DNA from 3 places in the Bradyrhizobium sp. WCU1 genome. Region 3 is predicted to be linked to each of the others. Evidence: predicted binding sites of a transcription regulator. Region 3 holds the regulator's gene; each other region holds the start of a gene.
What was found. The regulator LexA, encoded in region 3, represses DNA repair genes until DNA is damaged. The targets are predictions, from matches to a motif close to TGTTCNNNNTGTGTTCNG.

Region 1 (10,374 bases), 300 kb from region 3:
ATGACGGGACAAGGCTACCAGCACAGGTTGCAAGCCAGCGTAGCGCTCCGGCCACACTGATAACATTTTGATTTTATTGGATATTGCACGATTTATTAAGATTTAACCACGTTTGATTCGTGGTTGTGTGCGACTGGCCGCTCGCGCGAGCCGGCCGACCCGCCAAACAAAAAGGCCGGCGCGAAGCCGGCCTTTGGTCTCGATCGAACCGGATCGCGCGATCAGTAGCGCGCGACCACCGGGCCACCCCACTTGTAGTTCACGCGGACGGTGACGAGGTCGACGTCCTGGCGGTCGCGGATGCTGCTGAACAGCGCGCCGGTCGGGGTGGTGAGGTTGTAGGTCTTGTCCTGCATGAACAGGTGGTCGTATTCGACACCAGCGGTCCAGTTCGGCGCGAAGCCGACTTCGATGCCGGCGCCGATGGTGCCGCCCCAGCGGGTGTCGCTGGCGCTGCCGGCGAGCACGCCGGTCGGCGTGAAGAAGGTCCTGTAACGATTGTCGGTCAGCGCCGCACCACCCTTGGCGTACAGCAGCACGTTGTTGACGGCGTAGCCGACCTGGCCGGTGAACAGGCCGAACGCGTCGATCTTGGTCTGGTTGGTGAAGAGGCCCGGGAAGATCGCGCTGTTGTTGCTGCCCTTCAGGTCAGCCCAGTCGCCCTGCGCTTCGAGGCCGAACACCCAGGCGCCGGACTGCCAGCGATAGCCGATCTGGCCACCGGCAACGCCGCCGGTCGCGTCATGGCAACCATCCGATCCGAGGAGCAGTCCACCCGGGACCTGGCTCCAGCAATTGTGGCTCGAGCCCCAGCCGCCGTTGGCGCCGATGTAGAAGCCACTCCAGTCATAGATCGCAGCAATTATCGGCGGCGCCTTGGTGTAGGGGCGTGCCGCGAGGTCGGCCGCCGCAGCGGGCGCTGCGAACGCAATCAGGGCAACCGTACCGAGCAAAAACTTCTTCATTTCAAAACTCCCAGCCGATCGGCTTCCAAAAGGGTCCCAAAGCCGATCTCAGACGCGAGCGCCCATCTGATGGTGGACATCTATACGCTGATTCAACCGGAAACGCCGTCTCCCAAAAGCCACACTTGCGGAAGAAGTGTGGCTAGTGCAAGTCATTGATTTACTGAATTTTTTCTAGCGTGGATGAGCCGGCGGGCCGCCGCGATCGAAATCGTCCGGCCGTTCTATCGCCCTGGTCGCCTCTACGGCTGGTTGTGGCGAACAAAACTGGAACATTGTCGGCTGCAGTGCTATATCCTCGATAGTCGTGGATAACCGCGCGCGGGCAAAGGCGGCGAGCCGGCGCCGGCGTATAGGGTCATCCACGACGCCTGCGATGTAAGTGGCGAAGGTTGAGAGTGGCGGCCGATGTCCGGACGCCCGGTTTTTAAGTGGAGATGATGCGATGGCAGGAAGCGTGAACAAGGTGATCCTGGTCGGAAACCTCGGCAAGGATCCGGAAATCCGGCGGACCCAGGACGGCCGTCCGATCGCCAATCTGTCCATCGCCACCTCGGAGACCTGGCGCGACAAGGGCACCGGCGAGCGCAAGGAAAAGACCGAGTGGCACCGCGTCGTGATCTTCAACGAGGGCCTCTGCAAGGTCGCCGAGCAGTATCTGAAGAAGGGCGCCAAGGTGTACATCGAGGGCCAGTTGCAGACCCGCAAATGGACCGACCAGTCCGGCGTCGAGAAGTACTCGACCGAGGTCGTGCTGCAGGGCTTCAACTCCAACCTGACCATGCTCGACGGGCGGGGCGGCGGTGGCGGCAGCTTCTCGGACGACGGTGGCAGCGATTTCGGCTCGTCCGGTCCGGTCAGCTCGGCGCCGCGCCGCGCAGTGGCCGCCGGCGGCGGCAGCCGCAACAGCGACATGGACGACGACATCCCGTTCTGATCGAACGTCGCATTCCCGGGCTCATACGAACCGCTCCGTGAAGATTCATTTCGCGGGGCGGCGGTGAGATGCGTGGTGCAATTATCCTCATGTGGATTATGAGGATAACGTCCGAGCTGCAAGCCTAGTATTAGGTTTTTGGGGCTGGCTGGCGCAAGTTCCCGCGACTTTGACACAGGTCGATGTGAATGATATTTACATTGGCTGGCGGCGGACGATGACTGGCCGCGAGTTCAATGCAAAGGCCGTCACCATGAGCCTCGCGCCACTGCTCGACGCCGCGCCTGCGATCCCGCTCCATGCCTTCGCTGCGATGGCCGCCTTCGTGCTCGGCTCGATCCAGCTCGCCGCGCCGAAGGGCACGCTGCCGCACCGGACGCTGGGCTGGATCTGGGTGATCCTGATGCTGGTGGTCGCAGGCAGCTCGTTCTGGATCCATCAGATCCGGCTGCTCGGGCCGTGGAGCCCAATCCATCTGCTGTCGGTCTTCTCGCTGGTCATGCTGGTGGTCGGCGTGACGGCTGCGCGCAGCCACAATGTCCGCAGCCACAAGTTCACGATGATCGGCATCTTCTTCGGCGCGCTGCTCATCGCCGGGCTGTTCACCTTGATGCCCGGGCGGATCATGCACGCCGTGATTTTCGGCAACTGATTGCGCGGTTGAGGGGCGTCGTGGGGCCAGCTCCATCGGCTCCCACCCGGCCTGCGATCGCGGCGCAAAGCCGGCCCGCGGCAAATCTACAATGTGGCTGGTAAGTCCATGAAAAAACGAAGGGAAAAACGGCTAGCCGGAGCCGCGTCGGGGTGGTTATCAGGCCCCCGATGGGCTATATGATTCCCCAGTAAAACTGACCGGATTTCCCCTTTGTCCGATAACGAAGATGACAAGCCCGGCGAGCCGCCGGCGCCCTCAGATATTCGTCCCGTTTCCATTCTCGACGAGATGAAGAAATCGTACCTCGATTACGCGATGAGCGTGATCGTGTCGCGTGCGCTGCCCGATGCGCGCGACGGGCTCAAGCCGGTGCACCGGCGCATCCTGTATTCGATGCATGAGCAGGGGCACACGCCGGACAAGAAATACGTCAAATCCGCCCGTGTCGTCGGTGACGTGATCGGTAAGTACCATCCGCATGGCGACCAGTCGATCTACGACGCGATGGTCCGCATGGCGCAGGACTTCTCGCTGCGCGTGCCGCTGATCGACGGCCAGGGCAATTTCGGCTCGATCGACGGCGATCCGCCGGCGGCCTACCGATATACCGAAGCGCGGCTGACCAAGGCGGCGCTCGCCGTGCTCGCCGACATCGACATGGAAACCGTCGATTTCCAGCCGAACTACGACAATTCCGAGCAGGAGCCGTCGGTCCTGCCGGCCCGGTTCCCGAACCTCCTGGTCAACGGCGCCGGCGGCATCGCCGTCGGCATGGCGACCAACATCCCGCCGCACAATCTCGGCGAGGTGGTCGACGCCTGCGTGGCGCTGATCGACAACCCGGCGCTCTCGATCGACGAGCTGATCGACATCATCCCCGGGCCGGATTTCCCGACCGGCGGCATCATCCTCGGCCGCCAGGGCATCCGCTCCGCCTATCATCTCGGCCGCGGCTCGATCGTGATGCGCGGCAAGGTGACGATCGACACCATCCGCAAGGACCGCGAAGCGATCATCATCACCGAGATTCCCTACCAGGTGAACAAGGCCACGATGGTCGAGCGCATCGCCGACCTCGTGAAGGAGAAGAAGATCGAGGGCATCGGCGATCTCCGCGACGAGTCCGACCGCGACGGCTATCGCGTCGTGATCGAGCTGAAGCGCGAGGCGGTGCCTGACGTCGTGCTGAACCAGCTCTATCGCTTCACGCCGCTGCAGACCAACTTCCCCGCCAACATGCTGGCGCTGGATTCCGGTCGTCCGCAGACGATGACGTTGAAGGATCTGCTCACCATCTTCGTCGCGTTCCGCGAACAGGTGGTGACGCGGCGGACCAAGTTCCTGCTCGGCAAGGCGCGCGACCGCGCCCATATCCTGGTCGGCCTCGCCATCGCGGTTGCCAATATCGACGAGATGATCCGGGTGATCCGGACCTCTCCCGATCCGAACACGGCGCGCGACACGCTGATGTCGCGCGACTGGCCGGCGCGGGACGTCGAGGCGATGATCACGCTGATCGACGATCCACGGCACCGGATCAATGACGACGGCACGCTCCGGCTGTCGATGGAGCAGGCGAGGGCGATCCTCGATCTGCGGCTGCAACGCCTGACCGCGCTCGGGCGGGACGAGATTTCCGATGAGCTCGACAAGCTCGCGGCCGAGATCGCCGACTATCTCGACATCCTGCGCTCGCGTGCGCGCGTGCAGGGCATCGTCAAGACCGAACTCGCCGAGGTGAAGCAGCAGTTCGCGACGCCGCGCAAGACCGTGATCATCGAGCAGGAAGGCGAGGTCGAGGACGAGGACCTGATCCAGCGCGAGGACATGGTCGTCACCGTCTCGCATGCGGGCTATGTCAAGCGCGTACCGCTCTCGACCTACCGGGCGCAGCGCCGCGGCGGCAAGGGCCGCGCCGGCATGCAGACCCGCGACGAGGATTTCGTCGCGCGGCTGTTCGTGGCCTCCACCCACACACCGGTGCTGTTCTTCTCCTCGCGCGGCCAGGTCTACAAGGAGAAGGTCTGGCGGCTGCCGATGGCGGCGCCCAACGCGCGCGGCAAGGCGCTGATCAACATCCTGCCGCTGGAGCAGGGCGAGCGCATCACGACCATCATGCCGCTGCCGGAGGATGAATCCTCCTGGGGCAATCTCGACGTGATGTTCGCGACGACCAGCGGCACCGTTCGCCGCAACAAGCTGTCCGACTTCGTCGACGTCCGCCGCTCCGGCATCATCGCGATGAAGCTCGGTGAGGGCGAGGCGATCGTCGACGTGCAGATCTGCACCGAGCGTGACGACGTGCTGCTGACCGCCGCCGGCGGGCAGTGCATCCGCTTCCCGGTCCCCGATGTGCGCGTCTTCACCGGCCGCACCTCGATGGGCGTGCGCGGCATTGCGCTCGCCGAGGCCGACAGGCTGATCTCGCTGGCGATCCTGCGCCATGTCGAGACCACCTCGGATGAACGTTCCGCCTATTTGAAGATGCGCCGCGCGGTGGCCGGCGAGGCCACGACCGAAGAGCCGGTCGAGACCGAGGGCGAGGAGACGGCGAACGATGCGATCCAGCTGTCGCAGGAGCGCTATGCCGAGCTGTCGGCGGCCGAGCAGGTGGTGCTGACGGTTTCCGTCAACGGCTACGGCAAGCGGACCTCGTCCTACGAGTACCGCACCACCGGCCGCGGCGGTAAAGGCATCGTCGCGATGAGCGTCAACAATCGCAACGGCAATCTGGTGGCGTCGTTCCCGGTCGAGGACGCCGACCAGATCATGCTGGTCACCGACAAGGGGCAATTGATCCGCTGTCCGGTGGCCGACATCCGCGTGGCCGGCCGCTCGACCCAGGGCGTGATCGTGTTCGACACCGCCGAGGACGAGCACGTGGTCTCGGTCGAGCACATTCCGGAAGAAGAGAACAGCGAGAACGGCAACGGCGGTTAGCAGGCGCCTCCGAATGTGGTTTTTCGCCACAGAGAACTCGACGGCGCTTCAGCGCCGTCGTTGACCTCTTCTAACAACGATCGGTGAATCGCAGGGAATTTTGCGCAAGTGCATACTGTGATATCGCGAGTAACGATCAAGTGGCTACGAAGAGACTTTGGTTAAAGGGTTTCGGAGAATGGCGAATTGTCGTCGCCCGTAGTCTGTAAGCTTCCAGAACCGCACTTTGCTGCGCCGCGCCAAAGAACTGTCAATTTGCTCCTCGTCTATACGGTCTATGAGATTCGCGGCGAACAGGGTCTCCCCGATCTCACGTAAGCTACGTTCTTCCAGGCTGTTGCCTTCGAATTCTTTCGTATTGGGTTGATACCGACTTAGAGCTTTGTAGAAGTTGGCAACCAAAAAATTCTCCTCGGAGAAGTTCATTATTGTCGTTGCGACTGCAAGGAATATCGTACCCCAACTCACCTCAATCCGGTTCCCAAATTTAACCGTCACATCGTATCCAATAAACGGCCTCTCCTCTGCTGCCTTTGAGTCAAGCACCTGCTTTTCCAAGTACGCTACCTTTTCGAGCAGTTCCGCATACTTCTTGTATTCGACCACCTCATCTCTCCTAACAAATCCCGTTCTCGGTTTTGTTCGCTTAAGATCTACAAAGCTGGTTGTTACCTCTGCGGCCAGCTGATGAGGGCTTGTGAACGTGCGCACCGGTCGCTTCCGGATCTTCGAAATGAAGGCGTCGAGCTTCTCGCGCATTTCTTGATTGTCTTCGGTCTTACTGAACGGAATGGCGCCTCGATCGCCGTGAATGAAGCCGATCGATGGAATTTCTCGTTCACGCGCATAGTTGAACTCTTTTTCTGTGAAGCTAACTCCGTCCGCAGCAAGGCTGCCGTATCGGCCGCCAACCAGCACAACGTAGTAGTCTGAGTCATCTATCTGCTGCTTGATGAACTCCCAAGTATCATCATCGGCCGCGGGAAAGAGCTCCATTCCTACCGGCAAGCAATTCAATTTCAGCAGAGCCTTCTGGACCTCGGCTCGTTCCTCCCTGAGGTCCGCAAATGTAGAGCTCACGAATACTTTGTATATCGGCTCCGACGCCATTGAGGTCTCCGCGTACATCTAACCTTGGGTGGTAGGGAGGTCGCGCCGTGTTGACGTTGGCTTCTGGTGGCAGTCGGCGGTGACCGGCAAGCTCTACTTTGGCCTTATCCCGCATAATTACACGCCTAATTGGTGGAACTCTCAAGCTCCATGGTGAGCCTGGGGAGCACGTCCGTCTTTCCGATTTGCGCGAACCAGCACCAGAGCTCCAGCGTGCAGGCGAGCCGGTAGAGCGCGATCGTGGCTTCCCAATCCAGCCGGTCGCGTGTGCCGTGGCCGGCGAGCAGGCCGTCGCGCTTCGGCGCGTCGTTTGGCGTGAAGTAGTACAGCGCCTTGGCGATATCCATCAGCGGATCGCCGGCCGTGCAGTTCTCGAAATCGACGATGCCGGAAAGCTCCGGGCTTCCTTCGGCGTTCACCAGCACATTTCCGGCATGGAAATCGTAGTGGCACAGGCGCGGCGTCTGGGCTGCGTCGAGCAAATGGTTGCGTGCGATAATGCTGGCCCGCAGCCGTGTGGCCAGCGCCGGGTCGCCACCGCGGGTGCAAAATTCTGTCAGCTTCCGCTCAAACTGGGCGGACATGTAGGCGCGGTTGCTTGGGTGAGGGGTCCAGACGCCGTTCGGGCCGATATAGCCGAAGCTATCGAGGGTGACGTCGTTGATCCTGCGCAGCGCCGCGCCCATCTCGGCGTAGATCGCAAACAGCTCCTGATCGCCCAGCTCCGGCTCGCGCTGGCCGAGCATGACGCCGTCGAGCTTGCTCATCAGCACGAAGCTGAGGTCGATCGTCGAATGCGTATCGTCGGCGAGGAGAATGTGGGGAACGGGAATAGCGACGTCGCGCAGCAGCCCGAGGACGTGGACCTCCTTCGCCATCTTCCATTGCAGCTGCGTCGGGTAGACCTTCAGGATGCAGTTGGGCGCGTCCGCCAGAACGATCTCGAGGATCGTGCTGATCTCGCCGCCGCGCAGTTCGATGACATCGTGCACGCGGGAATGCAGCGGTACGCGGTCGACGATGGCTTGAGCCTGCTCGATCGAGATTGTCAGCCTCGGTTTGAGCTGAAGCGGCGGATCGTTGGACATGCCCGCACATCCCACCGATGGTCTGATCGAGCGCGACACATCAGCCCTTGAAGCGACGTTACATAGACAACATCAGGGCGAATGACGTGGAGGCCAACCATAGCAGCATCGCGGCAAGACCCAGTCTTGTTGCCAGTTGCCAGAAACCCGAGAAATCCCTGAACACAGATGGCGAGAACATCAAGATGATGCCTTGCGCCAGAACCAACCAACCGAAAACCCAGACGTCGTCGCATCCTTGCCGGCACAGCAAGTCACCCTGGTGCCAGTACGTGAGCCGATAGCCGTCGACCAAGTGCAGCCCAGCATAAACCAAGAAAACGACGGAAATCGCAAGATAGAGATTCAGCAGCCAAGACGTTTTGCGCGCTAGCACATAGAGCACGGATTGCGCCAGCGGTGCGGCGACGAAGAACTGAAGATTGTCATATCCCGTGACTGGAAAGGCGAACGGTTCTCCATCCAATGTCGCGTCGTTCAGTCCGATCCAGAAAATGTAAAAGCATCCCCATGTGAGGCATATTCCAAGCAACGCCCTGATGTGTCCGGACGTGACGAACGCTCGGCTTTCGCCGGAACCATTTCCGCCTTGGTGGGGCGTTGGTCCAGCCGCTTGCGCCGCCGGCCCAAATGAGCTGCTCATGCACGTCCACTCCTAAATCTCGATCTCCGTGCCGAACTCCACGACCTGGCCGGTCGGCACGCCGAAGAAGGCCGCCGACCGCTCGGCATTGCGTTGCAGGAAGGCGAACAGCGATTCCCGCCACACCCACATGCCCGGAACGTCCTCGCGCGGGATGATGGTCTCACGGCCGATGTAATAGGTCACGTCGGAGAGGTCGATGCCGGGGAGCTTGCCCTGCCGGCAGGTGAGCTTCAACCCTTCATAGATGGTCGGATACTGCATGAAGCCATAGTGCAGGATGATGCGGGTGATGCCCGGGCTGATCTCCATGACCTCGGCGCGGTCCTCGTCGGAGATGCGCGGCAGTTCCTCGATCTGCACGGTGACCAGCAGCACGCGCTCGTGCAGCACGTGGTTGTGCTTGACGAATTGAGTCAGCGCCAGCGGCACCCCCCGGGGAGCCGAGGCCAGGAACACGGCGGTACCGGGCAGGCGGGCGCTGCATTTGTTGACCGCGGTCTCGATCAGATCCTCTTCCGGCTGACGCAGCTTGGCGCGAGCCTTCTCGACCAGCTTCACGCCGCCGCGCCAGGTCATCATCAGGAACGCCACCGCCGCGGCGAGCAGCAGCGGGAACCAGCCGCCTTCGAACAGTTTCTCGGTGTTTGCCGCAAAGAAGATCGCGTCGATGATGAAGAAGAAGCCGTTCACCGCGATCACGAGGATCGGCGAATAGCCCCACTGGATCGCGACCAGCGCCGCGAGCAGCGTGGTGATGGCCATCAGCAGCGACACCGCGATGCCGTAGGCGCCGGCGAGTGCGTCCGAGGTGCCGAAGGCCAGCACCGCGCCGAGCGTTCCCGCCGCAAGCAGCCAGTTCACCAGCGGCACGTAGATCTGTCCGATCGCATCGCTCGTGGTGTGCTGGATGTGCATCCGCGGCAGGAAGCCGAGCTGGATCGACTGCTGGGTCAGCGAGAACACGCCGGAGATGATGGCCTGCGAGGCGATCACGGTGGCGAGGGTCGCGAGCAGCACGAGCGGGTAATGCGCCCAGTTCGGGGCAAGTTGGAAGAACGGGTTGTCGATCGAGTTCGGGTCGTTGATCAGTTCGCCGGCCTGGCCGAAATAATTCAGCACCAGTGCGGGCAGGCAGACCGCGAACCAGGCGAGCCGGATCGGGAAGCGGCCGAAATGCCCCATGTCGGCATACATCGCCTCGCCGCCGGTGACGGCGAGGAAAGCGGCGCCGAGGATGGCGAAGCTGACGTGAAAATCCTGGTGGATCAGGAAATCGAACGCATAGAACGGGCTCAGCGCGACCAGCACGCCGGGCGCCTTGACGATGCCATGAATGCCGAGCGCCGCGAGCACGGCGAACCAGAACAGCATCACCGGCCCGAAGATCTTGCCGATGAAGCCCGTGCCCTGCTTCTGCATGAAGAACAGGCCGATCAGGATCACCACGGTGAGCGGCACCACCGCTGGCGTCAGTGAGGGCGCGTCGACCTTCAGGCCTTCGATCGCCGACAGCACTGAAATTGCCGGCGTGATCGCGCCGTCGCCATAGAGCAGGGCGGCGCCGATCAGGCCGACCACCAGAAGATGGGAGCGCCAGGTGCCGGGCGCCGCGTTGCGCGCCGAAAGCAGCGCCAGCAGCGCGACGATGCCGCCTTCGCCGCGGTTGTCCGCGCGCAGGATCAGCATGGCGTATTTGACTGAAATGATGAGGATCAGCGCCCACAGGATCAGCGAGACCACGCCGAGCACCGCGCTGTGGGTGAGGGGCCCGCCATGGGCGGCGGCCTTGGCGGCTTCCTTCAGTGCGTAGAGGGGGCTGGTGCCGATATCGCCATAGACGACACCCAAGGCACCCAACGTGACGGCAACCGGGATCGGGCTTGATGGAGGATGGCCAGAAGAAGCGATGGCGGGCGTACTGGTCACGGCAATCCCCCGATGGCTAGCGCCCGCCGGATCATCCGGTCGGGCGCGTTAGACGATAGTCTGCGACGGGACGTCGCAAATTACCATTGGGATTTGCGTGACAGCCT
Region 2 (10,374 bases), 850 kb from region 3:
GCCGCGCGCGGCGAGCATGTTGCCGATCACGACGGCGAAATTGCTGATGTAGCAGGTGGTCTGCGCCGCGAAGGCTTCCGCATAGTCGAGCGACGGCAATGCGTAATCGACCTGATGGCCGAGGCCTTCGAGGAAGCGTCCGACCCGCTCGAGCTCGGCGGCGATATGCGGCGTCGCGCGATAGTCGCCCCAGGCGTGCGACAGCGCGATCTTGAGCCGGCCGGGGTCGCGCGCGATCATCGCGGTGTACGGCTCCGGCGGCGTCCAGAACGGCATGAACTCGCCGGGTGCAGGTCCCCGGCAGGCATCGACGAAGGCCGCGGTGTCGCGCACCGAGCGTGACTGGCAGCCCTGGATCGAGACCAGGCCGGTGAGATCGGACAGATGCGGCGCGAGCGAGAACACGCCGCGCGACACTTTCAGTCCGATGTTGCCGTTGACGCCGGCGGGAATCCGGATCGAGCCGCCGCCGTCGGTCGCATGCGTGATCGGCACGACGCCGGCCGCGACCATCGCGGCGCTACCCGCCGACGAGCCGCAGGTGGTGTAGTCGGTGTTCCAGGGATTGCGCGTGACATAGACTGCGGGATTCTCGGCGGAGCTGCAGACCCCGAATTCCGGCGTGGTGGTGCGGCCGATCAGATTGAGCCCGGCCTTGCGCAGCTTCGCGGTCAGGAACGTGTCGGCCGTGGCGCGGTTGCCGCGCATCATCAGCGAGCCCATCTCCTGCAGCCGTCCCTTCAAGGTCGGGCCGAGATCCTTCATCAGGAAGGGCAGGCCGGCGAACGGGCCGTGGAGGTCGGCGCCGTCGCGCGCCGGATCGGCGATCACGTCGTCGAACAACTCGACGACGCCCGAGAGCGCGGGATCGACCTTGGCGACGGCGCTGGCTGCCTGGGCCGCCAGCTCCCGCGGCGTCAGCTCGCCGCTCCGGACGCGCCCGGCGAGCGCCGTCCCGTCGTGCCGCGTCCATTCGTCCCAGCTCATCGCCAAAGTCATTCGTCGATTCCTTTTCTGCTTTGTTGCGCAGTGTAGTTTGGGGGACCGCCCGGTCAAACCATCGCGCCGCCGCTGCGTTCCGACGCGCCGGCACCGCGTTCCGATACGCTGGCGCTGTGTTGCAAGCGCCATGCCCGGCTTGAAAATGCCCCAGTTTCGGCGCCCGATTGCCTCTCGTCAGTGGTGGGGGCGTACATGTTCCGCAGGTTGGTCTTGCTGGGTGGCGTGATTGCGATCGGGCTTGCGCTTGGTGGGTGTACGCGATGCGGTCCGATCTGGGACGACTGGATGCAGTCGCCGAAATCCTGCAAGTCAGATCATCTCTAGGACAGGGACAAGCGCGCGGGCCAGACATGCTTGGCGACCGCTTTCCTGCGGTGATATACCGCTGACGAAAATGCAGGGAGCGTTGTTATGAGAGTTTTGTGCGCAGTTGCGGTCGCGGTGCTGCTGTCGGCACCGGCCTATGCGCAAATGCCGAACGTCAATCTGATGCCTGAGGTCAAGACCAAGACCCAGGAAGAGAAGGACCAGGACGCGGTCAACGACCGGGCCTACAAGAACTCGCTGAGCAAGATTCCGGATGCCAAGGGATCGTCCGATCCCTGGGGCGCGGTGCGCAGTGATGCACCGAAGGCGGCGGCCCATCCCGCCAAGCCGAAAACCAAGACCGGAAGCTCCGCGCAGTAGCGCCGGGCCGGGGCCCCGTCCACCTCCCGCAGACTCGGATTCTCCCGGCGCCGCCCCTATATTGGGGCGTCGTCAGTTGGTCCGGAGTAGCGGCAATGGTGTTTCGTCCGCGCGATCTCGCCAGCCGGATGGCCGCGCGGCGCCAGCCGGATGACGGCTATCTGCGCGAGACCTTCAGCCTGCCGCGCGATCAGGCCCGCCTGCGGGCGCGCGCCTTTCTCAAGCGCTATCCGAAGGCCGCCTATATGAGCGCCGTCGAGAGCTGGCGCGAGCTGCCCGGCGGCGACATCGAGTTCACGATGCGGCGGCTGGCCAGCGCGGACTGAAGCGTAAGGCCGGCCCGCGCAGCGGAGCCGGTCGAACCGGCTGCACCTCAATCCTGATCGCCGCGTCCGCGGCTCCGTCCAAGCCCCAGATTGTTCAACTCGCGGTCGATCCGCAGCTGCACGCGGCGGATCGCCAGGAGGTCGAGTTTCGCTTCGGTCTTGCCGGTGAAGACCCGATCGCCGATCTGGAAACGCCATTTCCAGACGCCGGCCGTGAGCTGCGTGACGCTGAATTCGACACCCTTATGAATCATCTGGAACGGTTCCGCGGAGGAATGGCGGTCGTTGATAATTAAACTAAAGGTTGCAGCGATGATTAACACCCGTCAAGCGATGTTGTGAACGGCGGCGCCATCCGGGGCGTCGTTGTGGATCTCGAAGCGGATCCGTTCCGCCGGCGGTACGCCGTGTGTTGCGACGCAAAATCCGTGCGTTGGCTTCGGCGGGCTAATGTTACGAACACTGGTGGAACCCGGGTCTTCCCGTGAAGGCTACGTAGTTTTTTTGGGCGTCAGGAGGGGTACCAAGGTAGTATGCAGATTGTGCCAACGACATTTCCGGTGTCACTGAACCTGCAGCTAACCCATTGATTATGGAAATCACTTTTGGCGAATCCGATCGGTCTATGCGCGGAACTTTGTTCTAGCCCGGAGAACTACGGATGGTGTCGCGACACAGCCCAGACGGTCCGATCATGAGCCGGCGACGCATTCCGCGATCGGGAAGATTTTCATTGCGGCGAACGCCCGACAGCACGACGCCGCCCGCTTGAAATACACGCGGACGGCGCCGGCCCTAGCCCCAGGAAGGTGTGCAAAATCCTGATAGATGGAAGCCTATACAATTTGTGCCGGAGCACATGTCCCAAATTGGCTATCACGGATGATCGACGCGGAACGACCGGGCCGCCGCGCTTCACCGCGTTGGCGTGACCGAGGGCGGGGCATCATGCGGAAGCGCGCCGAAAAATTTGAAGAGGAGCCCGCCAACTGGTGGCGGCCTCTCAGAGAAATCTCCTGATTGTATGAGCGGAGGGATCGTTCGCGCGGGACAGCAATTTCAGCTTTCCTTGCCGACCTCCGGAGCGCGCGGCGCGGCCGGAACGGATCGCGACCCACAGAAAATAATAGCCCTAGAACATTTGCGATGCCGTCTCGGTAGTCCTACTGAGAACATCGGCTAAGCTATGGTTTTTGTTCGCTTAATCCGATCCAGGGCAGTTTCGAATCCAGCTTGGGACACGGGGGCTTGAATGCGGCCGGCGCCCGCATCTCGGTGCTGTCCTAGTCAGGACACTCGGTAGAACAAATGAGGACACTACGTGCTTTTCCGGAATTGCTGCGGGTGCGAAGCGAGCTAGGATTTTCGGGCCGGGACGAATTTCAGTTCGGATGATTTTCAGATTGACCCGGTCGGGCCGTTCGCGTGACGCGGCTCTCTCGTTTCCACTGGGCCCCCTCGCCGGGGCCGTTTCTTTGGGAGGTCCGTCGCTGCGACCTGTGGATAGCTAAGGAGACGAGACTGCCGGGGGATATGAAAGAGGACGCCAACTGAGGCGGTCTATTTCTCTCCCAGCAATTTGCCGGTCGCCTTATTGATGAAGTGTATCTTGGCGCAGGCTAAGCACTCGACGGCCTCGTAGTCCTCATCGTCCGCGTCATCGTCTTCCAGCAAATGTTGGACGTTTTCACTGGTGCTAGGACATCGAAAGATGATCGGCTTTGCCATGGGCACATTGTCGCGGTCGCTGCACCCTATGACTTGATGCCCGTCAACGCCTCGCCGTGCTGATCTCGGGCTGGCCGATCACGCGGGCGCGCAGATCCAGGAACTCGCGCCGCTCAGATGCCGAAGCGGCGCGCCGGCGCTCCGAACGGGAGGACATTCCAGAATGAAAGAGGCCGCCAACTGAGGCGGCCTTACTGTCAGGTCTGCGATTGAAGGCTGGGAGCGCGCAACCATTCGGTCATGCCTGCACCAGCTTCAGCTTGTCGGGCAAGCTTTAGCAGTGCTTCTTTCTCGATACCTGGGGAGAGTGCTGCGGCCTGTTGGCGTAGCTGTCTGGCGCGCTCTAGAAGTCTTTCTTCAAGTGAATTTGTCTGCTTCACACGGCGACGTTTCGGACCCATTTCCCTTTCCCTCGTTCGGTTTCCTGCCCGGAACGGGGAACTTAATTTTCAGACGAATGTAAGGTTCCTAGCGGCGCTTAGCTATTGGAGCCAGAACTGATCGCCCGCTCAACCTCGTCGGCCAGCGCGCGGTGGTGAGCCGCCAGTTTGGCGAACAGCTCTTTCTTGGTCGCGTTGGTCGCGAGCTTGCTGATTAGTTCGCACTCCTCAGCCTCAACCCGAAGCTTCTCCAAGTGCGCCTTCATGTCCTTCATTGACGATCCCCGCAGTCCTGACCGAACCCCATAGTGGGAAGACAGCGCCGGCCGTCAATCTCATGCGCTAGTTGAGATAGGAACTCCGTTCACCCACGGAGAACCCCGGGCGGCAACTGGCACAAACTGCATAGTGAATCTTATGGCCGTATAACATCCGGGGATGGGCAGAACATTCCGTGACCGCCACACGGTAAATCCTACCGAGGACGTCAGCTAGGCCGTGGTTTCTGTTCGCTTAAACCGAACTAGGACACTTTCAAAATCAACTTAGGACGCAGGGCTTAAATACGGACAGCACCCGCATGTCGGTACTGGCCGAAAGAGGCCGCCAACTGAGGCGGCCTTACTGCTTGGTGCGCTTGGTCTCGAATGAGAACTTAGCTTCAAATAGCGGTACGCTGCCGTCACGAACCTCGACCACTAGATATTGCGCGAAGGGGCTGCCGTCAGTAGAGCGCATCTGTTGCCTAAGCAGATCGGCGAGGGCATACGCCGCTTCGTCTTGCGCATCGCTCATCGATGCAAGGTCGGTGCCCTCTTCGTCGGCCGACACTTCATCGAGAACACGTAAATCGAAATAGTAGGCGGACATAGGACCGCTCCGTCTCTAGGCCGGAGCATTAGTCTCTCTCTCAGCCAACGACGCCTTATGGAACCGACGCCGATGGAACAGAGCCGGAGCCGGTGATGCTTGGTAAGCGGTCGCAAGGTCGAAGCGTTCCTAGGGAGCAAATAAAGCTACGCCGCCCGTTTGAAACTCTTACAGGCGGCGCGGCCTTCCAGCCCGAGAGGGTACTAACAAAATCCCGGTTATAGGTCAGTCTTGCCGGTTCAGAGTAAGGTTCACCAATACTTCGGACCTCACAAGGCGGCCGCACCACGTCCTCTTGGTCATCGCACCCGGTCAATCCGGCGCGCCGAGCGTATCAGGATGCAACTCGCGCTTTTTGCCTTGCAGATCGGCCAGCAATCTAGCGATGCCGTCCAATGTCCTTTCATCAGTAACGCGCACCGCAAGTTCGGTGTAATGCGCGATCCTCTTATCTAGCTCAATGCACTGCTCACACATGGATCAACTGCTCCCGCCCGGAGAGGAAGTAACCCATGTTACTTTTTGTTCCTGTGTCTACCTATGGAGAACCACGTAGGGAAAGAGTTTGCCGCCCTATAGAGACTGGTTATGCCCAAGACGGGGCGTAGGTCAGTAGTCCTACTGAGACCAGCCCCAGACATTCCGGCCAAACGATTTAGGACACTGCGAGATTCGAATTAGGACACTCGGGGTCAAATACGGACAGCGCCCGCATGCCGGAAAGAACATATTGCGAACATAGAACAAACGTGGTACGAGGTTCCTATCAACAACGCATTCCAACTGATCTCACCCGCCCGTTTGTCCCGCTAGCGAATCCTCGCCATAAGGAGCACATCCCAAATGTCCGCCACCGCACTGCGTATCGTCGAAGGATCCTCCATGGACAAGTCCAAGGCCCTCTCAGCCGCGCTCTCCCAGATCGAGCGCCAGTTCGGCAAGGGCTCGGTGATGAAGCTCGGCAAGAACGACCGTTCGATGGACGTCGAGACGGTGTCGTCGGGATCGCTCGGGCTCGATATCGCGCTCGGCGTCGGTGGCCTGCCGAAGGGCCGCATCGTCGAGATCTACGGGCCGGAATCGTCGGGCAAGACCACGCTGGCGCTGCACACTGTGGCGGAAGGCCAGAAGAAGGGCGGCATCTGCGCCTTCATCGACGCTGAACACGCGCTCGATCCGGTCTATGCCCGCAAGCTCGGCGTCAACATCGACGAGCTGCTGATCTCGCAGCCGGACACCGGCGAGCAGGCGCTGGAAATCTGCGACACGCTGGTGCGCTCGGGTGCGGTGGATGTGCTGGTGATCGACTCGGTTGCGGCGCTGGTGCCGAAGGCCGAGCTCGAGGGTGAAATGGGCGATGCGCTGCCGGGCCTGCAGGCGCGGCTGATGAGCCAGGCGCTGCGCAAGCTCACCGCCTCGATCAACAAGTCGAATACGATGGTGATCTTCATCAACCAGATCCGCATGAAGATCGGCGTGATGTACGGCTCGCCGGAAACCACCACCGGCGGCAATGCGCTGAAATTCTATGCCTCGGTCCGCCTCGACATCCGCCGCATCGGCGCGATCAAGGAGCGCGACGAGGTGGTCGGCAACACCACCCGCGTCAAGGTGGTGAAGAACAAGCTGGCGCCGCCCTTCAAGCAGGTCGAGTTCGACATCATGTACGGCGAGGGCGTCTCCAAGATGGGTGAGATCCTCGACCTCGGCGTCAAGGCCGGCCTCGTCGAGAAGTCCGGCGCCTGGTTCTCCTATGACAGCCAGCGGCTCGGCCAGGGACGCGAGAATTCCAAGGCCTTCCTGCGCGCCAATCCCGACATCACCACCAAGATCGAAGCCGCGATCCGGCAGAACTCCGGCCTGATCTCCGAGCAGATCCTCGCCGGCACGCCGGAGCGTGACGCCGACGGCGAGGAGCCGACGGAAGAGTAAGGCTCAATCATTTCGCTGCAAGCGGGCGCTGAGGACGTTGAGTTGCCGACGTCTTCGGCGCCCGTTTTGTTTTGGGTTCGGCGAGGTTGGATGATGAAGCGTTTGATTCTGACTGGTTCCGGTATCCGTCTCGCGCGCTCAGGTCTGGCAGAAGCGGTCATTGAATTTCGCTTTCGCTTCGTTGGGGGGCCGTTGCCCCCGGCAGAAGAGTTCGAAGATTATTTTGGCGCGCGTTCAGGCCAGGGCCCGGGTCGTCATTGGTCGGATTGGTGTTCATGGAGATTGTTCTCCGATGAAGCGCGGGCTCGCAGGCACCTTTCGTTCGTCGAATATTGCGAACCGTATGACGTTATCGAGCTCTGGTTCGAACAATATCCGAACGATCAGCTGCAGCTGGCCTTCCTTCTGGCTTTTTTCGGATATCATCCCGAGACAGCGGCCAGATTGAAGTTGCGTCTTGTTGATTTCGATCTGACGATGCCGGCTGAACAGATGCCCGAGCCAGAGGATGTGTTGACGGTCGACGTCGGCCCGGTCGAACTCAATACCGGAAGTGCAATCTGGTCGGCGTATCGCGCAGCCACCCCAATGCCTTTTCTGGATTGCTTGCAGAGTGACCTTAGCTCACTGCCATTTCTGAGGTCGGCGCAGCTTGCCTTGGTTGCAGAATTGCCCTCCCGCACGACGGGGCTTGGCGCAACTGAAATGCGACTTCTTGAGCTGATCGCACGTTACGACGGCTTTTCAGCGCTTGGACTCCTTCATCGTTTCTGGCGCCCCGGAAATGTGTTCGGGGAACTCGAACTTTTCTCATTGCTCGACGGCCTCACGGATGGTCCGTCGCCTGCAGTGACCGATCTCGAACGACCGCAGAGCAAAAGGAGTTGGTACGCGCGCTACGCTGCAAGCTATCCGCGGCTGACCGAGTTCGGCGAAGCGATCATCGCGCACCAGGAAGACTTCAGCAGCCATAACCCGATCGATCGCTGGTGGGGCGGCACGCACCTCACCAACGACAATCTCTGGCGCATTGCTCCGACGCTGACCAAGCCGTAGTCAACTCAACCTGGCGCCAGCGCCTTCTCCCGGCTTGCGACCAGCGCCCGCAGATCCTCCGTGACGGCGACCGATTGGTGGGTTGTCTGGTCGGTCGCGACCCAGATGATCTCGCCGGTGGCGCGCAGGTCGTCGGAGCCCTTGGCGAAGATCGCCAGCGCCAGGTTGATCGAGGAGCGGCCGATCCGCGCGACCCGGACGCAGACCTCGATGTCCTCGTCGAACCGGATCGGCGCCTTGTACTCCACCACCGACTTCACGGTATGGAAGTCGATGCCGGTGCGCGCCACTTCGCCGAGATAGTCGTAGCCGAGCGCGCGGAAATACTCCGTGATCGCGGTGTCGAAATAGGTCAAATAATGGGCGTTGAACACCACGGCCTGCGCGTCGACCTCGGAATAGCGGACGCGAAACGGGAAGTGAAACCAGAATTCCTCGCGCATGTCTCCTCCTGCCGCAGCGTCGGTCGCTCCCGCGCATTCCCTGCGATGGCGCGAATCGCGGACCCGTTGGCTCTACCCGTCTGACCGACTGGATCTAGTGCCTGCGGATGACCAGTCGCCCCAATCCCTACTGTGCATGGGGTTGTTTTTGACGTTTTGAACCGGACCTCGTAGCAACCATCCCCGGTGGACGGTTGCTACGACATCCCGCAACAGAGGCCGCGCTACTCTGCGGCTTCCGCGTAATCTTCGATCGGCGGGCACGAGCACACCAGGTTGCGATCGCCGTAGACATTGTCGACGCGGCCGACCGGGCTCCAGTATTTGTCGGAGCGCGACACGCCAGCCGGGAAGCAGCCCTCGGCGCGGGTATAGGCCCGGTCCCACACATCGTCGGCGATGTCGTGCACGGTGTGCGGGGCGTGGCGCAGCGGCGAGGCCTCGACCTTCCAGCGGCCGCTCTCGATCTCCGCGATCTCGTTGCGGATTGCGATCATGGCGTCGCAGAAGCGGTCGATCTCGAACTTCGATTCCGATTCCGTCGGCTCGATCATCAGCGTGCCCGCCACCGGGAAGCTCATGGTCGGCGCGTGGAAGCCGTAGTCGATCAGCCGCTTGGCGATGTCGTCCACGGTGACGCCGCTGGTCGTCTTCAGCGCCCGCGGATCGACGATGCATTCATGCGCGACGCGACCGCGCTCGTTGCGGTACAGCACCGGGAAATGCGGCTGCAGCTTTGCTGCGATGTAGTTCGCATTGAGGATCGCCACTTCGGTGGCGCGCGTCAGCCCTTCGCCGCCCATCATCAGGATGTAGATGTAGGAGATGGTCAGGATCGACGCCGAGCCGAACGGCGCGGCCGACACCGGGCCGATGGCGTGCGCTGTCGCACCGTCTGTCGAAGGATGGCCCGGCAGATAGGGCGCAAGATGCGCCTTGACGCCGATCGGACCCATGCCGGGGCCGCCGCCGCCATGCGGGATACAGAAGGTCTTGTGCAGATTGAGATGGCTGACATCGGCGCCGTAGTCGCCGGGCCGCGAGAGCCCGACCTGCGCGTTCATGTTGGCGCCATCGAGATAGACCTGCCCGCCATGCGCATGCACGATGTCGCAGATCTCGCTGATATGCTCCTCGAACACGCCGTGGGTCGACGGATAGGTGATCATCACGGCGGCGAGGTTGGCCGAATGCTTCTCGGCCTTGGCGCGGAGATCATTGACGTCGACGTCGCCGCGCGCGTCGCAGGCGACCACCACGACGTCCATGCCGACCATCGCGGCCGAGGCCGGGTTGGTGCCGTGCGCGGAGGAGGGGATCAGGCACACCTTGCGATGCGGCTCGCCGCGCGCGAGATGGTAACCCCGGATCGCAAGGAGTCCGGCATATTCGCCCTGCGCGCCGGAGTTCGGCTGCAGCGACACCGCGTCATAGCCGGTGATGTCGCACAGCCACTGCTCCAGCCGCTTGAAAAGCGCGTGATAGCCCTTGGCCTGATCCGTGGGCGCAAACGGATGCAGATTGCCGAACGCCGGCCAGGTCAGCGGGATCATTTCGGTGGTGGCGTTGAGCTTCATGGTGCAGGAGCCGAGCGGGATCATCGCGCGGTCGAGCGCGAGGTCGCGATCGCTGAGCTTGCGCATGTAGCGCAGCAGTTCGGTCTCCGAACGGTGCGTGTTGAACACCGGATGGGTGAGGAAGGCGCTGCTGCGCCGCAGCTCCTTCGGCAGCGCCTCGCGTGCGCCGGCCTCGATCTCGGCAAAGCTCAGCTTGCCGCCGAACACCCGCCACACCGCCTCGACGGTCTCCGGCGTGGTGGTCTCGTCGAGCGCGATGCCAAGCGTGGTCGCGCCGATCCGCAGGTTGATCCGTTCCGCCTGCGCGCGCGTAACGATCTCGATCTGCTTCGTGCCGGCTTCGACGGTCACGGTATCGAAGAACGCCTCGCTG
Region 3 (10,374 bases):
TATGAGTGGCTGCTCGACAAGCTGCCGGTGCCGTCGAAGCCGCGCCAGTACGAGTTTGCGCGGCTGAACCTGACCTACACGCTGCTGTCCAAGCGCGTGCTGACCCAGCTGGTCCGTGACGGCCACGTCTCGGGCTGGGACGATCCGAGGATGCCGACCGTCGCCGGTCTCAAGCGGCGCGGCGTGCCGCCGGCCGCGGTGCGCGAGTTCATCAAGCGTATCGGCGTCGCCAAGGCCAACAGCGTGGTCGATGTCGGCATGCTGGAATTTTGCATCCGCGAGGAGCTGAACCGCACGGCGCTGCGCCGCATGGCGGTGCTGCGGCCGCTCAAGGTCGTGATCGAGAACTATCCGGAAGGCCAGGTCGAGGAGATCGAGGCGATCAACCATCCCGACAATCCGGATGCCGGCACCCGCAAGGTCTCCTTCGGCCGCGAGCTCTATATCGAACGCGACGACTTCATGGAGAACCCGCCGAAGAAGTTCTTCCGCCTCTCGCCCGGCAACGAGGTGCGGCTGCGCTATGCCTACTTCATCAAGTGCACCGGCGTGATCAAGGACGCCGCCGGCGAGATCATGGAGCTGCGCGCGACCTACGATCCCCTGACCAAGGGCGGCAACGCGCCCGACGGCCGCAAGGTGAAGGCGACGATGCACTGGCTGCCGGCAGCACAATCGAAGCCGGCCGAGATCCGGATCTACAATCAGCTGTTCGCAAACCCGAGCCCGAACGCCGCCGATTTCGCTGCCGACCTCAACCCGCAGTCGCTGGAAGTGCTCAGCGATGCCCGGGTCGAGCCGGCGATCGCCGAGGGCAATTCGCCCGATCCGATGCAGTTTGAGCGGCAGGGCTATTTCGTGCGCGATGCAGATTCGACGCAGGACAAGCTCGTATTCAACCGCACCATCGGCCTGCGCGACACCTTCGCCAAGGAAGTCGGCGGCAAGAGCTAGGACGGTCCGGCGCGGACAGCAGACGGAGGGGATCGATGAGTGAAGCCAACGAGATCGCCTCCGCCGTCATCACGAACTGGTCGGCGGGTTTTGGCAAGCTCGATGCGGAGGCGCTTGCCGCGCTTTATTCGAAGAGCGCGTTCTTCTTCGGCTCGAACCCGACGCTCTATCGCGGCCGCGACGGCGTCAAAGCTTATTTTGACGGCTTGCCACGCTGGAGCGCGCCACGCGTTCAGTTCAGCGATGTGGCGGCGGAGCGCGTGAACGCCGATCTCGTAAACATGGCGGGGATCGCTTCGTTTTTCCTCGACGGCGATGCGCCGTCGCTCGCCGTCAAGATCACCTGGGTGATCGCGCGCGAGGACGGCGACTGGAAGATCGCCTGCCATCATGTCTCGTCGCAGGCGTCGCTGATCTAGGCGCTCAGCAGAGCCCAGCGGTCCGTGCCGGTTCACAGCCTTCGGTTGCGCGTTGCGGTTTCGTTCCCGTAGTCGGGTGACTGCGGCATCCGCTAGCCTGTCGACCGGCAGGGATCGCAAGCGGAATGGCGGAGCAGGGTACGACCCCGGGCGGCAAACGCGGCTACGCGGGCACGTGGCCGCCGCGCGCCGCTGTCCCGGCCGGCGGTTATCTGCCGGTGTCCGCCAGCAGCTGGCGGCCCTTCGTCGAGACGCTGCGGCAATGGGCGCGGGCGGAGACCGGCGCCGGTCGCTTGTTGCCGTGGGTGCCGGTGGCGTTCGGGACCGGTATTGCGTTCTATTTCGCGGCAGAGCACGAGCCGGTGCTGTCGGTTTCGGTGATCGTCGCAATTGCGCTCTGCCTGGTAGCCGTTCTGCTGCGACGGCACAGGATCTTCCCCGCCATCGTGATGCTGGCTGCGGTCGCGGCAGGCTTTGCGACCGCGACATGGAAGACGGCGCGGATCGCCCATGGCGTGCTGGCGCGGCCGATGTTCTCGGTGGCGCTGACCGGCTTCGTCGAGACGCGCGACATCCGCGAGAAGACCGACCGTTTCGTGCTGCGCGTGGTCTCGATGGAGAGCCCGCGCGACAACACGAAGTTGGAGCGTGTCAGGCTTTCGGTGAAGAAAGGCACCGCGCCCGAGGTCGGCAGTTTCGTCGAATTGAAGGCGCGGCTGATGCCGCCGCTCGGGCCCCAGCGCCCGGGTTCCTATGATTTCGGCCGCGACCTGTATTTCCAGGGTATCGGTGCCTCCGGCTTCGTGATGGGCGCGATCAAGACCTCGGAGCCGCCGGCGGCCGGTGGCTTCGCGCTGCGCTATGCTGCGATCATGCAGGGCCTGCGTGACGCCATCGATGCCCGCATCCGCACTACGCTCGATGGCGATCAGCGTGCGATCGCCACCGCGCTGCTCACCGGCCGCCGCGATGCGATCACGACGCCGGTCAACGACGCGATGTTCATTTCGGGGCTCGGCCATGTGCTGTCGATCTCCGGCTACCACATGGCTGTCGTCGCCGGCGTCGTGTTCTTCACGATCCGCGCGTTGCTGGCGCTGTTTCCGGCGCTGACGGCGGGACATCCGATCAAGAAGTGGGCGGCGGCGGCCGCGCTCGTTGCCGCGGCGTTCTATCTGCTGCTGTCGGGCGCGGAGGTCGCGACCCAGCGGTCGTTCTTCATGACGGCCGTGGTGCTGATCGCGGTGATCGTCGACCGCCGCGCCATCACCTTCCGAACGCTGGCGGTGGCGGCGCTGATCGTGCTCGCGATCGCGCCGGAGGCGCTGGTGCATCCGAGCTTCCAGATGTCGTTTGCCGCGACGCTGGGGCTGGTGGCGCTGGTGCAGATCGGGCTGCCGAACCTCTTGGCATCGCCCGACCATTCGGTCACCGCGCGCCTTGCGCTGTGGGGCGGGCGTGAGCTCATGGTGCTCACGCTGGCCTCGCTGGTGGCGGGGCTCGCGACGACGCCCTACGCCGCGTTCCACTTCCATCGCGTCACGCCCTACGGTCTGCTCGCGAACCTTGCGGCGATGCCGGTGGTGTCGGCCGTCGTGATGCCGGCGGGTCTGCTCGGGCTCCTCGCGATGCCGTTCGGCTTCGACGGCGTATTCTGGGCGATCATGGGGTTCGGCATCGACTGGATGATCCTGGTGACGCAATGGGTCGCGGCGCTCCCAGGCGCCGTCGGCCGGATGGCGGCTTTCGGCGTCGGGCCGATGATCGCGGCGAGCGCCGGTCTGATCCTGCTCGGGCTGCTGCGCACGCCACTGCGTTGGTCCGGCGCGGTGTTGCTGGTGGTGGCGTCGGTCTGGGCGGTGCGGGTGCCGCAGCCGGACGTGCTGGTTTCCGCCGATGGCCGCAACGTCGCGGTGCGGGGCGGCGACGGGCGGCTGCATCTGATGCACAGCGCCAAGGACGCTTTCCTCGTGAAGGAGTGGCTGGCGGCGGATGCCGATGCGAGGGCCGCCACCGATCCGTCGCTCGGCGAGGGCGTCTCCTGCGATCCCAGCGGCTGCGTGACGCAAGGGACCGGCGGTGCCTTCGTCGCGCTGGCGACCCGGCCGGAGGCATTGGCCGACGATTGCGAGCGTGCCGCGCTGATCGTGGCCACGCGGCCGGCCCCGCGGGACTGCTCCGCTTCCGTGATCGACACCGAGCGGCTGCGGCGTCACGGCGCCCTGATGCTGCGGCGGATCAGGGACGGCTACGCCATCGAGGCGGTCAGGCCGGGCGGGATCGACCGGCCGTGGTCGCCGGCGGTTCCCGGCGACGGTGAAAGCGAGCCCATATTGCGCGTGCCCGCTGCGGCGCCACGGCCGGCCGTCGACGCGACGCCGTCCGAGGTGGACGTGCAGGGCGAGGATTAGCCCGGACCGGGCGACGTGCCGGAGGGCAGCTCGAACAGGCCGAGGTGGTACTCGTCGGAGTCGGGGCCGCCATCGGGCTTCTTGACGAGGGTAAACACCGCCTCGGGAAACTGCTCCCAGACCTTCAGGTCGTCAGCCGTGACCGTCAGCCAACCGAACCGGAACATGTAGCGGCCCGGTTCCGTGACGCGTCCAGCCTTTTGCCAAGTGACCTTATCGACCACCGCGCACGTCCTCCGTGCACGATGATGCGCCAACCCGTCCGCCGACGCAAATGCCGTCCGTCGACACAAATCGCCCTACGCGCCCCGGAACCCGACGTCCGGGGGCGCTCGAAATCGCTTAGGTCATCTGCCGCCGAATGGATCCTTCCGCGGCGACGATGCGTTCAACCCAAAAACAGCGACGCGAATGCGGAGGGCCGCCGCTCCACAACCTTCGGCTTCTGTTCGATCTGCGGATGCAATGCCGGCAATTGTAGCACACTGACGCGCTGTCCCTCGACAAGCTGAGTCACCAGCACGTGGCTGCCGTCGGGGAATTCGACCGCGTCGTGATGGCGATCCGGCACGTCGGGCTCGACTTCGTTGAACACGCCGACGCGGAAGTTCATCGTCTTGGTCCAGATCCAGCGGCTGTCGTAGCGAACGTTCTCGGCGAAAGCGAGCTCGGTGCCCGGCAGCATGCAGACCGCGACAGTGGGATCGTTCTCCGAAGCAAAGCCGCGGGTCGAGGTGCCGCGGAAAGTCGTCGTGATCAGCGTCTCTCCGACAATGGCGGGGCGCGATGCCACGGCGTGCAGACTGTAGTCACACATCGGATGGCTCCTCATTGAGGTAGCGACCCGTGCCTCTCCATGAGGCATAGGGCCTCTACCAGAGTGGACGATAGCGAACGAGTGTCTGCTCGTTTCTGGGCGATTGTACGACTGCTCCGCGAACGCGCCGATCACAAACACGCGACGCTGCGTGAGAGGTATCGGAGCGCATCAGCCAGCCTGCACGAGAAGCCGCGCGTGACGCTATCTTTCAAGGAACGGTCCGATGTGCCGCTCGTTCCTCGCCGCCGCAAGTATTTGCATTCAGTACTTGCGGTAGAGGCCGATCAGCTTGCCCTGGATGCGGACCCGGTTCGGCGGCAGGATGCGCACTTCATAGGCCGTGTTGGCCGGCTCCAGCGCGATCGACGCTCCGCGGCGGCGGAAGCGCTTCAGGGTGGCTTCCTCCTCGTCGATCAGCGCCACCACGATATCGCCGGTGTTGGCGACGTCGTTGCGCTGGATCAGCGCCATGTCGCCGTCGAGGATACCGGCATCGACCATCGAATCGCCGCGCACTTCCAGCGCATAGTGTTCGCCGGCGCCGAGCATGTCGGGCGGCACGCTGATGGTGTGGCTACGGGTCTGCAGCGCCTCGATCGGCGTACCGGCGGCGATCCGGCCCATCACGGGCACGGCGACCGGCCGGTTGCCGTCGTCCTCGGCGATCGGCGGCGTGCTGGTGCGCTTGCCGAGGGTGCCTTCGATCACGCTCGGGGTGAAGCCGCGGCGGCCATTGCCGCCGCCGGCCGACAGCTCGGGCAATTTGATGACTTCGATGGCGCGGGCGCGGTTGGGCAAGCGGCGGATGAAGCCGCGCTCCTCCAGCGCAGTGATCAGGCGGTGGATACCGGACTTCGAGCGCAGGTCGAGCGCATCCTTCATCTCGTCGAAGGAGGGCGGCACGCCGGCCTCTTTCAGACGTTCATTGATGAAACGCAGAAGTTCGTACTGTTTGCGCGTGAGCATCTCGAGTATTCCCCCGGTTGATAGCGTCGTTCGATTCCGAGACTCTTCAGTGGGGCCTGCACGCCGGGCCTGACCTCCGAAGCACGGTGCTCATTGCAAGCACTCCCTCGCGGCCTCCCGATTGTAGACACCAGTACTCGAAACAAATCATGAACGGACACTATATGTTCGATATGTGTTCCGCAACCACTTAATTTCAGGTGAACGTATCGGGCAACGCACAACGAGCGGGCCGCGAAAGCCCTCACTCGGGCAGCGTCAGGATCTCGCATTCACTGCCTTTGATGGCAGCAGGCGCAAACGGCGGACGCACGAGAAGTGCCCGCGCCGCAGCAAGATTCCCGAGCAGCGACGAGTCCTGCTGCATGACAGGCGTTGCGATCAGCGTGCCGTCATCGTTCTCCTCGAGACGTGCGCGCAGATAGTCCTCGCGCTGATCATTGGCGGCGAGGTCGCGGCCGAGCAGGGCGGTGGTGCGGACATGATGAATCGTTTTCCGGCCGCTCAGCGCCCGAATCAACGGCACCAGGAACAGGAAGGCGCAGACATAGGATGACACCGGATTGCCGGGCAGGCCGATCACCCGCATCGCGCCTAACCGGCCATGCATCATCGGCTTGCCGGGCCGCATCGCGATCCGCCAGAACGCCATCCTGACGCCCTCGGCCTCCAGCGACTGCTTGACCAGGTCGTGGTCGCCGACCGAGGCGCCGCCGGTCGTAATCAGGATGTCGGCTTCAGTCTCGCGCGCCCGGCGGATGCCGGCCGTGGTCGCCTCCAACGTGTCGGCGGCAACCCCGAGGTCGACGGTCTCGGCGCCTTCGGCGCGCGCCAGCGCCCGCAGCGCATAGCCGTTGGAGTAGACGATCTGGCCCGGACCGGGCTTCGAGCCCGGCATCACCAGTTCGTCGCCGGTTGCCAGCACCGCGACCTTCGGGCGGCGGTGGACCGCGAGCTCCGGATAGTTCATGGCCGCGGCGAGCGACAGGGCGCGATCCGACAGCCGGCTGCCGGCGGTGAGCAGCACGTCGCCCTCGCGGAAGTCGACGCCCGCGGCACGGATGTGCCGTCCGGTGGCAGCCGCCTCTGTTATCGCGATGTGGTCGCCGTCGACCCTTGTGTCCTCCTGGATGATCACGGCGTCGGCGCCGTCGGGGATGACGCCGCCGGTAAAGATCCGCACCGCTTCGCCGGCTCCGACCGTCCGCTCGAACGGCCGGCCGGCCGCAACTTCGCCGATCACCTTGAGCCGGGCCGAGAGACTGGCCGCATCGGCTGCACGGACGGCGTAGCCGTCCATCGCCGACATCGGCAGCGGCGGCTGGGTGCGCAGCGCGGCGAGGTCGCGCGCCAGGGTGCGGTGATAGGCGGCATCGAGCGCGACCATCTCCTGCGGCAGCGGCTCGGCGCCGGCGAGGACGGCAGATAGGGCATCGGCAACCGGCATCAGGGCCATGCTCGGAACTCCTTCATTCCCAAGGTTCAAATCCCAAGCGCTTCGAATCCCAAGCGCTTCGAATCCCAAGCGCCTCAAATCCCAAGCGCCTCAAATCCCAAGCGCCTCAAATCCCAAGTGCGGTGAGTGCCCCGGCCACGTCATCCGTCGATGTCACGTGGATGGCACGGAGGCCGCGCGCCCGCGCACCCTCGATATTGGCGGCCAGGTCGTCGAAGAACAGGATCCGCGACGCCGGCACCCCGATGGCTTTTACCACATGATCGTAGGCCTCGGCGTCGGGTTTGCGGAAGCCGATGCTCGACGACAGGAAGACCGTTCGGAAATGGCTGAGCAGCTCGGCATGGATGACCGAGAAATGCGCGACATGAGCCGGATTGGTGTTGGAGAAGGCATAGAGCGGCATTCGCTTGGCGGCGGCCGCGAGCAGGGGAGCGATGCCCGGCATCTCGCCGGTGAAGATCGTGTTCCAGCCTTCGAGGAACTGGGCGTCGGTGATGTCGATACCGAGCGTCCGGCGCAGGTTTGCGAAGAATGCGGCGTCGTCGATCCGGCCGATCTCGTGATGCCTGAAGCTGTCGTCGACGACGAAGCGGCTGGCGAGTTCGGCCGGTGCGCAGCCGGCATGCTGCGCCCAGCACGCCATCACCTTGTCAAAGTCGATGTCGAGCACGACGCGGCCGATATCGAACAGCAGCACGTCGATGGAATCGGGAGAGAGTTGCGAGGTCATTGCGTGAAACCGTGTACGAGAATTGCGGGCGGGCGGCAATGTCCCCGATTTGTGCTGCAGGCATGCGACGTTGGACAGCACGGCACTTGGGATGACACCGACTATGTTGCCCGGTCTGTCTCGGCGCCGTCACCTGCTGATCCGGGCCGGCAACGCGCAACGCCGCCCGCATTGAAATATGACGGGCGGCGCTGGTTCTAGCCCCAGGAGGGATGACAAAATCCTGACCGTACGGATACGCATGAGAAAGGAACAGGGTTCACTGCTTTGGCCCCGTACGATTCCGGTCATCCGAAGGTGCAGAGCAAAGCGTTTCTATACGGTCTAGGATGGCGCGACTGAGTTGCTCTGGCCTCGGCGACCCCCCTCGCTGGGGCCCTTTCTTGATGCCCTGGCGTCGCCATGAACCTTCGCAAAGCGCGATAGCTGTTAGAGCGTCGTCGTCTATCGCCGCACCCGTGTGTGGGCTATCACGGCCATCTGATCACCGCACAGGAGCCGCCGATGCGCTTCCCCACCATCCTTTTCGTTCTCACGCTCGCCGCGAACCCCGTGGCGGCCGAGGAGCTGTCGGGCACGCTGCTGAAGATCAAGGAGACCAGGAAGGTCACGCTCGGCTTTCAGGAAGCGTCCGTTCCCTTCAGCTATCTCGACGACAATGCGCGGCCGATCGGCTTTGCGCTCGATATCTGCCTTCGGATCGTCGATGCTGTGAAGAAGGACCTCGGCATGCCGGATATCGCGGTCGACTACCTTCCCGTCACCTCGTCGAACCGCATCCCCCTGATGGTCAACGGCACGATCGATCTGCACTGCTCGGCGACTACCAACAGTGCGGATCGCCAGAAGCAGGTGACCTTCACCAACACGCACTTCCTGAGCGCGACGCGCTTTGCCGCCAAGAAATCCCTCGGCATCAACACGATCGACGACCTCAAGGGGAAGTCGGTCACCGCCGTTGCCGGCTCGGTCAACTTGGCGCAGCTCGTCAAGGTCAATGCTGACCGCAAGCTCGGCATCAACGTCCTGCCGGCCAAGGACCAGGCCGAGGCGTTCCTGATGCTGGAGACCGATCGCGCCCAGGCCTATGCGCTCGACGACGTCCAACTCGCGGTCGCGATCGCGCGATCGAAGGAGCCGGCGCTCTACATGATCAGCGAGGAGGCCTTCTCGAAGGCGGAGCCGTTCGGCGTCATGCTGCGCCGGGAGGACGCGCCGTTCAAAGCGCTCGCCGACCGCGCCACCGCGGAGCTCTACAAGAGCCCGGAGATCGAGGTGATGTACAGGAAGTGGCTGGAAGCGCCGACCCCGCCGAAGGGGATCAACTACAACGTGCCGATGTCGCCTGCGCTGCGCAATGCGTTCAAGAATCCGAGCTCGAGCTACGATCCTGATGTGTACGAGGTTACGAAGTAGCAGGGAGTAGGATGGGTGGAGCGAAGCGATACCCATCATTCTTGCCGCGGATGAGTGATGGGTTTCGTTTCGCTCGATGCGACGCGGTGCAGCCTGGTTCTACGCTTGGCCAGTGACGCGACCGGAATACGGATCGTCGCGCCAAGCCACCGATCTGTGGAACGGCTTTTCGCGTCCGGTGCCAAAAATGAAATAGCGTCTCATATACATCGGCGGTTTTTCTCCTAAGGTTGCGGGCTTGTAACTGCTGATCAGGAGCAAAGCCGGTGACCAGGCCGTTTTCTCTCTCGCGACGTTCTGCGCTCGGCGCGCTCGCCGGAAGTCTGCTCGCGGGTGGTGTTCGCGCGGAAACCGGGGCGGGTGCGGGCGCCGATCTCGGCGGCGTCACGCTCCGCGTCGCCTATTACAAGGGCGGCTGGCGGCCGCTGCTGCAGGCCGCCGGCGAGGACAAGACGCCGTACAAGATCGAATGGAAGGAGCTCAACAACGGTGTGCTCCATATCGAGGCGTTGAACGGCGATGCGCTCGACGTCGGTTCGGGCAGCGAGATTCCGGCGATGTTCGCCGCGCGCCAGAATGCCAAGGTGCGTTTCATCGCTGTCACTCACGAGGATCTCAATATCCAGGTCACGGTGGCGGCGAAGGATGCGCCGATCCGTTCGATCGCCGACCTCAAGGGAAAGCGCGTCGGCTATGTGCGCGCGACGACGGCACATTATTTCCTCGCCAAGCAGCTCGAGGAAGCAGGCCTTGCGTTCAGCGATATCGAGGCCATCAATCTGACGCCGTCGGACGGTTACACGGCGTTCGCCTCCGGCAAGCTCGATGCCTGGGCGATCTACGGCTACAACGGGCAGCTCGCCATCGCGAAGCAGGGCGCGCGCCTGCTCAAGACCGGCGTCGGCTATCTCTCGGGGAATTTCCCGATCTATGCCAACCCCAGGGCGGTCGACGATCCGCTGCTTCACGCGGCGTTGACCGATTTCTTGCTGCGTATCCAGCGCGCCTATGCGTTCGCCAACAAGAACTTTCCGGTCTACGCCGCGGCGCAGGTGGCCGAGACGCATCTGCCGTTGCAGGACATTCTCGACCAGTTCGCCCGCCGCAGCGACGACTTCTCGCTCGCCGGCGTGACGCCTGACGTGCCGGACACCCACCAGAAGGTCGCCGACACCTTCCTCAAGCTCGGCGTGCTCGAC

Region 1: ACTUWL_RS34345 (single-stranded DNA-binding protein) is a predicted target of LexA. The motif match lies at 1,223-1,240, and genes of this name have one in related genera.
Region 2: recA (recombinase RecA) is a predicted target of LexA. The motif match lies at 5,715-5,732, and genes of this name have one in related genera.

The regions. Positions count from the first base shown of each region.
Region 1 is NZ_CM130280.1:7,318,184-7,328,557, reverse strand. Features, by position in the region: gene ACTUWL_RS34350 (outer membrane protein) at 222-965, opposite strand; gene ACTUWL_RS34345 (single-stranded DNA-binding protein) at 1,411-1,902, shown strand; gene ACTUWL_RS34340 (DUF2306 domain-containing protein) at 2,156-2,554, shown strand; gene gyrA (DNA gyrase subunit A) at 2,768-5,497, shown strand; gene ACTUWL_RS34330 (DUF4062 domain-containing protein) at 5,642-6,607, opposite strand; gene ACTUWL_RS34325 (phosphotransferase family protein) at 6,733-7,695, opposite strand; gene ACTUWL_RS34320 (hypothetical protein) at 7,754-8,338, opposite strand; gene ACTUWL_RS34315 (potassium transporter Kup) at 8,351-10,249, opposite strand.
Region 2 is NZ_CM130280.1:6,163,802-6,174,175, forward strand. Features, by position in the region: gene ACTUWL_RS28780 (amidase) at 1-999, opposite strand, end outside; gene ACTUWL_RS28785 (hypothetical protein) at 1,414-1,689, shown strand; gene ACTUWL_RS28790 (hypothetical protein) at 1,785-2,015, shown strand; gene ACTUWL_RS28795 (hypothetical protein) at 2,063-2,269, opposite strand; gene ACTUWL_RS28800 (hypothetical protein) at 3,941-4,144, opposite strand; gene ACTUWL_RS28805 (hypothetical protein) at 4,222-4,398, opposite strand; gene ACTUWL_RS28810 (DUF6894 family protein) at 4,745-4,993, opposite strand; gene ACTUWL_RS28815 (hypothetical protein) at 5,306-5,470, opposite strand; gene recA (recombinase RecA) at 5,837-6,925, shown strand; gene ACTUWL_RS28825 (hypothetical protein) at 7,016-7,981, shown strand; gene ACTUWL_RS28830 (acyl-CoA thioesterase) at 7,987-8,424, opposite strand; gene gcvP (aminomethyl-transferring glycine dehydrogenase) at 8,649-10,374, opposite strand, start outside.
Region 3 is NZ_CM130280.1:7,017,074-7,027,447, forward strand. Features, by position in the region: gene ACTUWL_RS32930 (glutamine--tRNA ligase/YqeY domain fusion protein) at 1-954, shown strand, start outside; gene ACTUWL_RS32935 (YybH family protein) at 990-1,373, shown strand; gene ACTUWL_RS32940 (ComEC/Rec2 family competence protein) at 1,499-3,784, shown strand; gene ACTUWL_RS32945 (hypothetical protein) at 3,781-4,008, opposite strand; gene ACTUWL_RS32950 (hypothetical protein) at 4,173-4,601, opposite strand; gene lexA (transcriptional repressor LexA) at 4,866-5,570, opposite strand; gene ACTUWL_RS32960 (molybdopterin molybdotransferase MoeA) at 5,815-7,026, opposite strand; gene ACTUWL_RS32965 (HAD family hydrolase) at 7,133-7,759, opposite strand; gene ACTUWL_RS32970 (amino acid ABC transporter substrate-binding protein) at 8,264-9,175, shown strand; gene ACTUWL_RS32975 (ABC transporter substrate-binding protein) at 9,442-10,374, shown strand, end outside.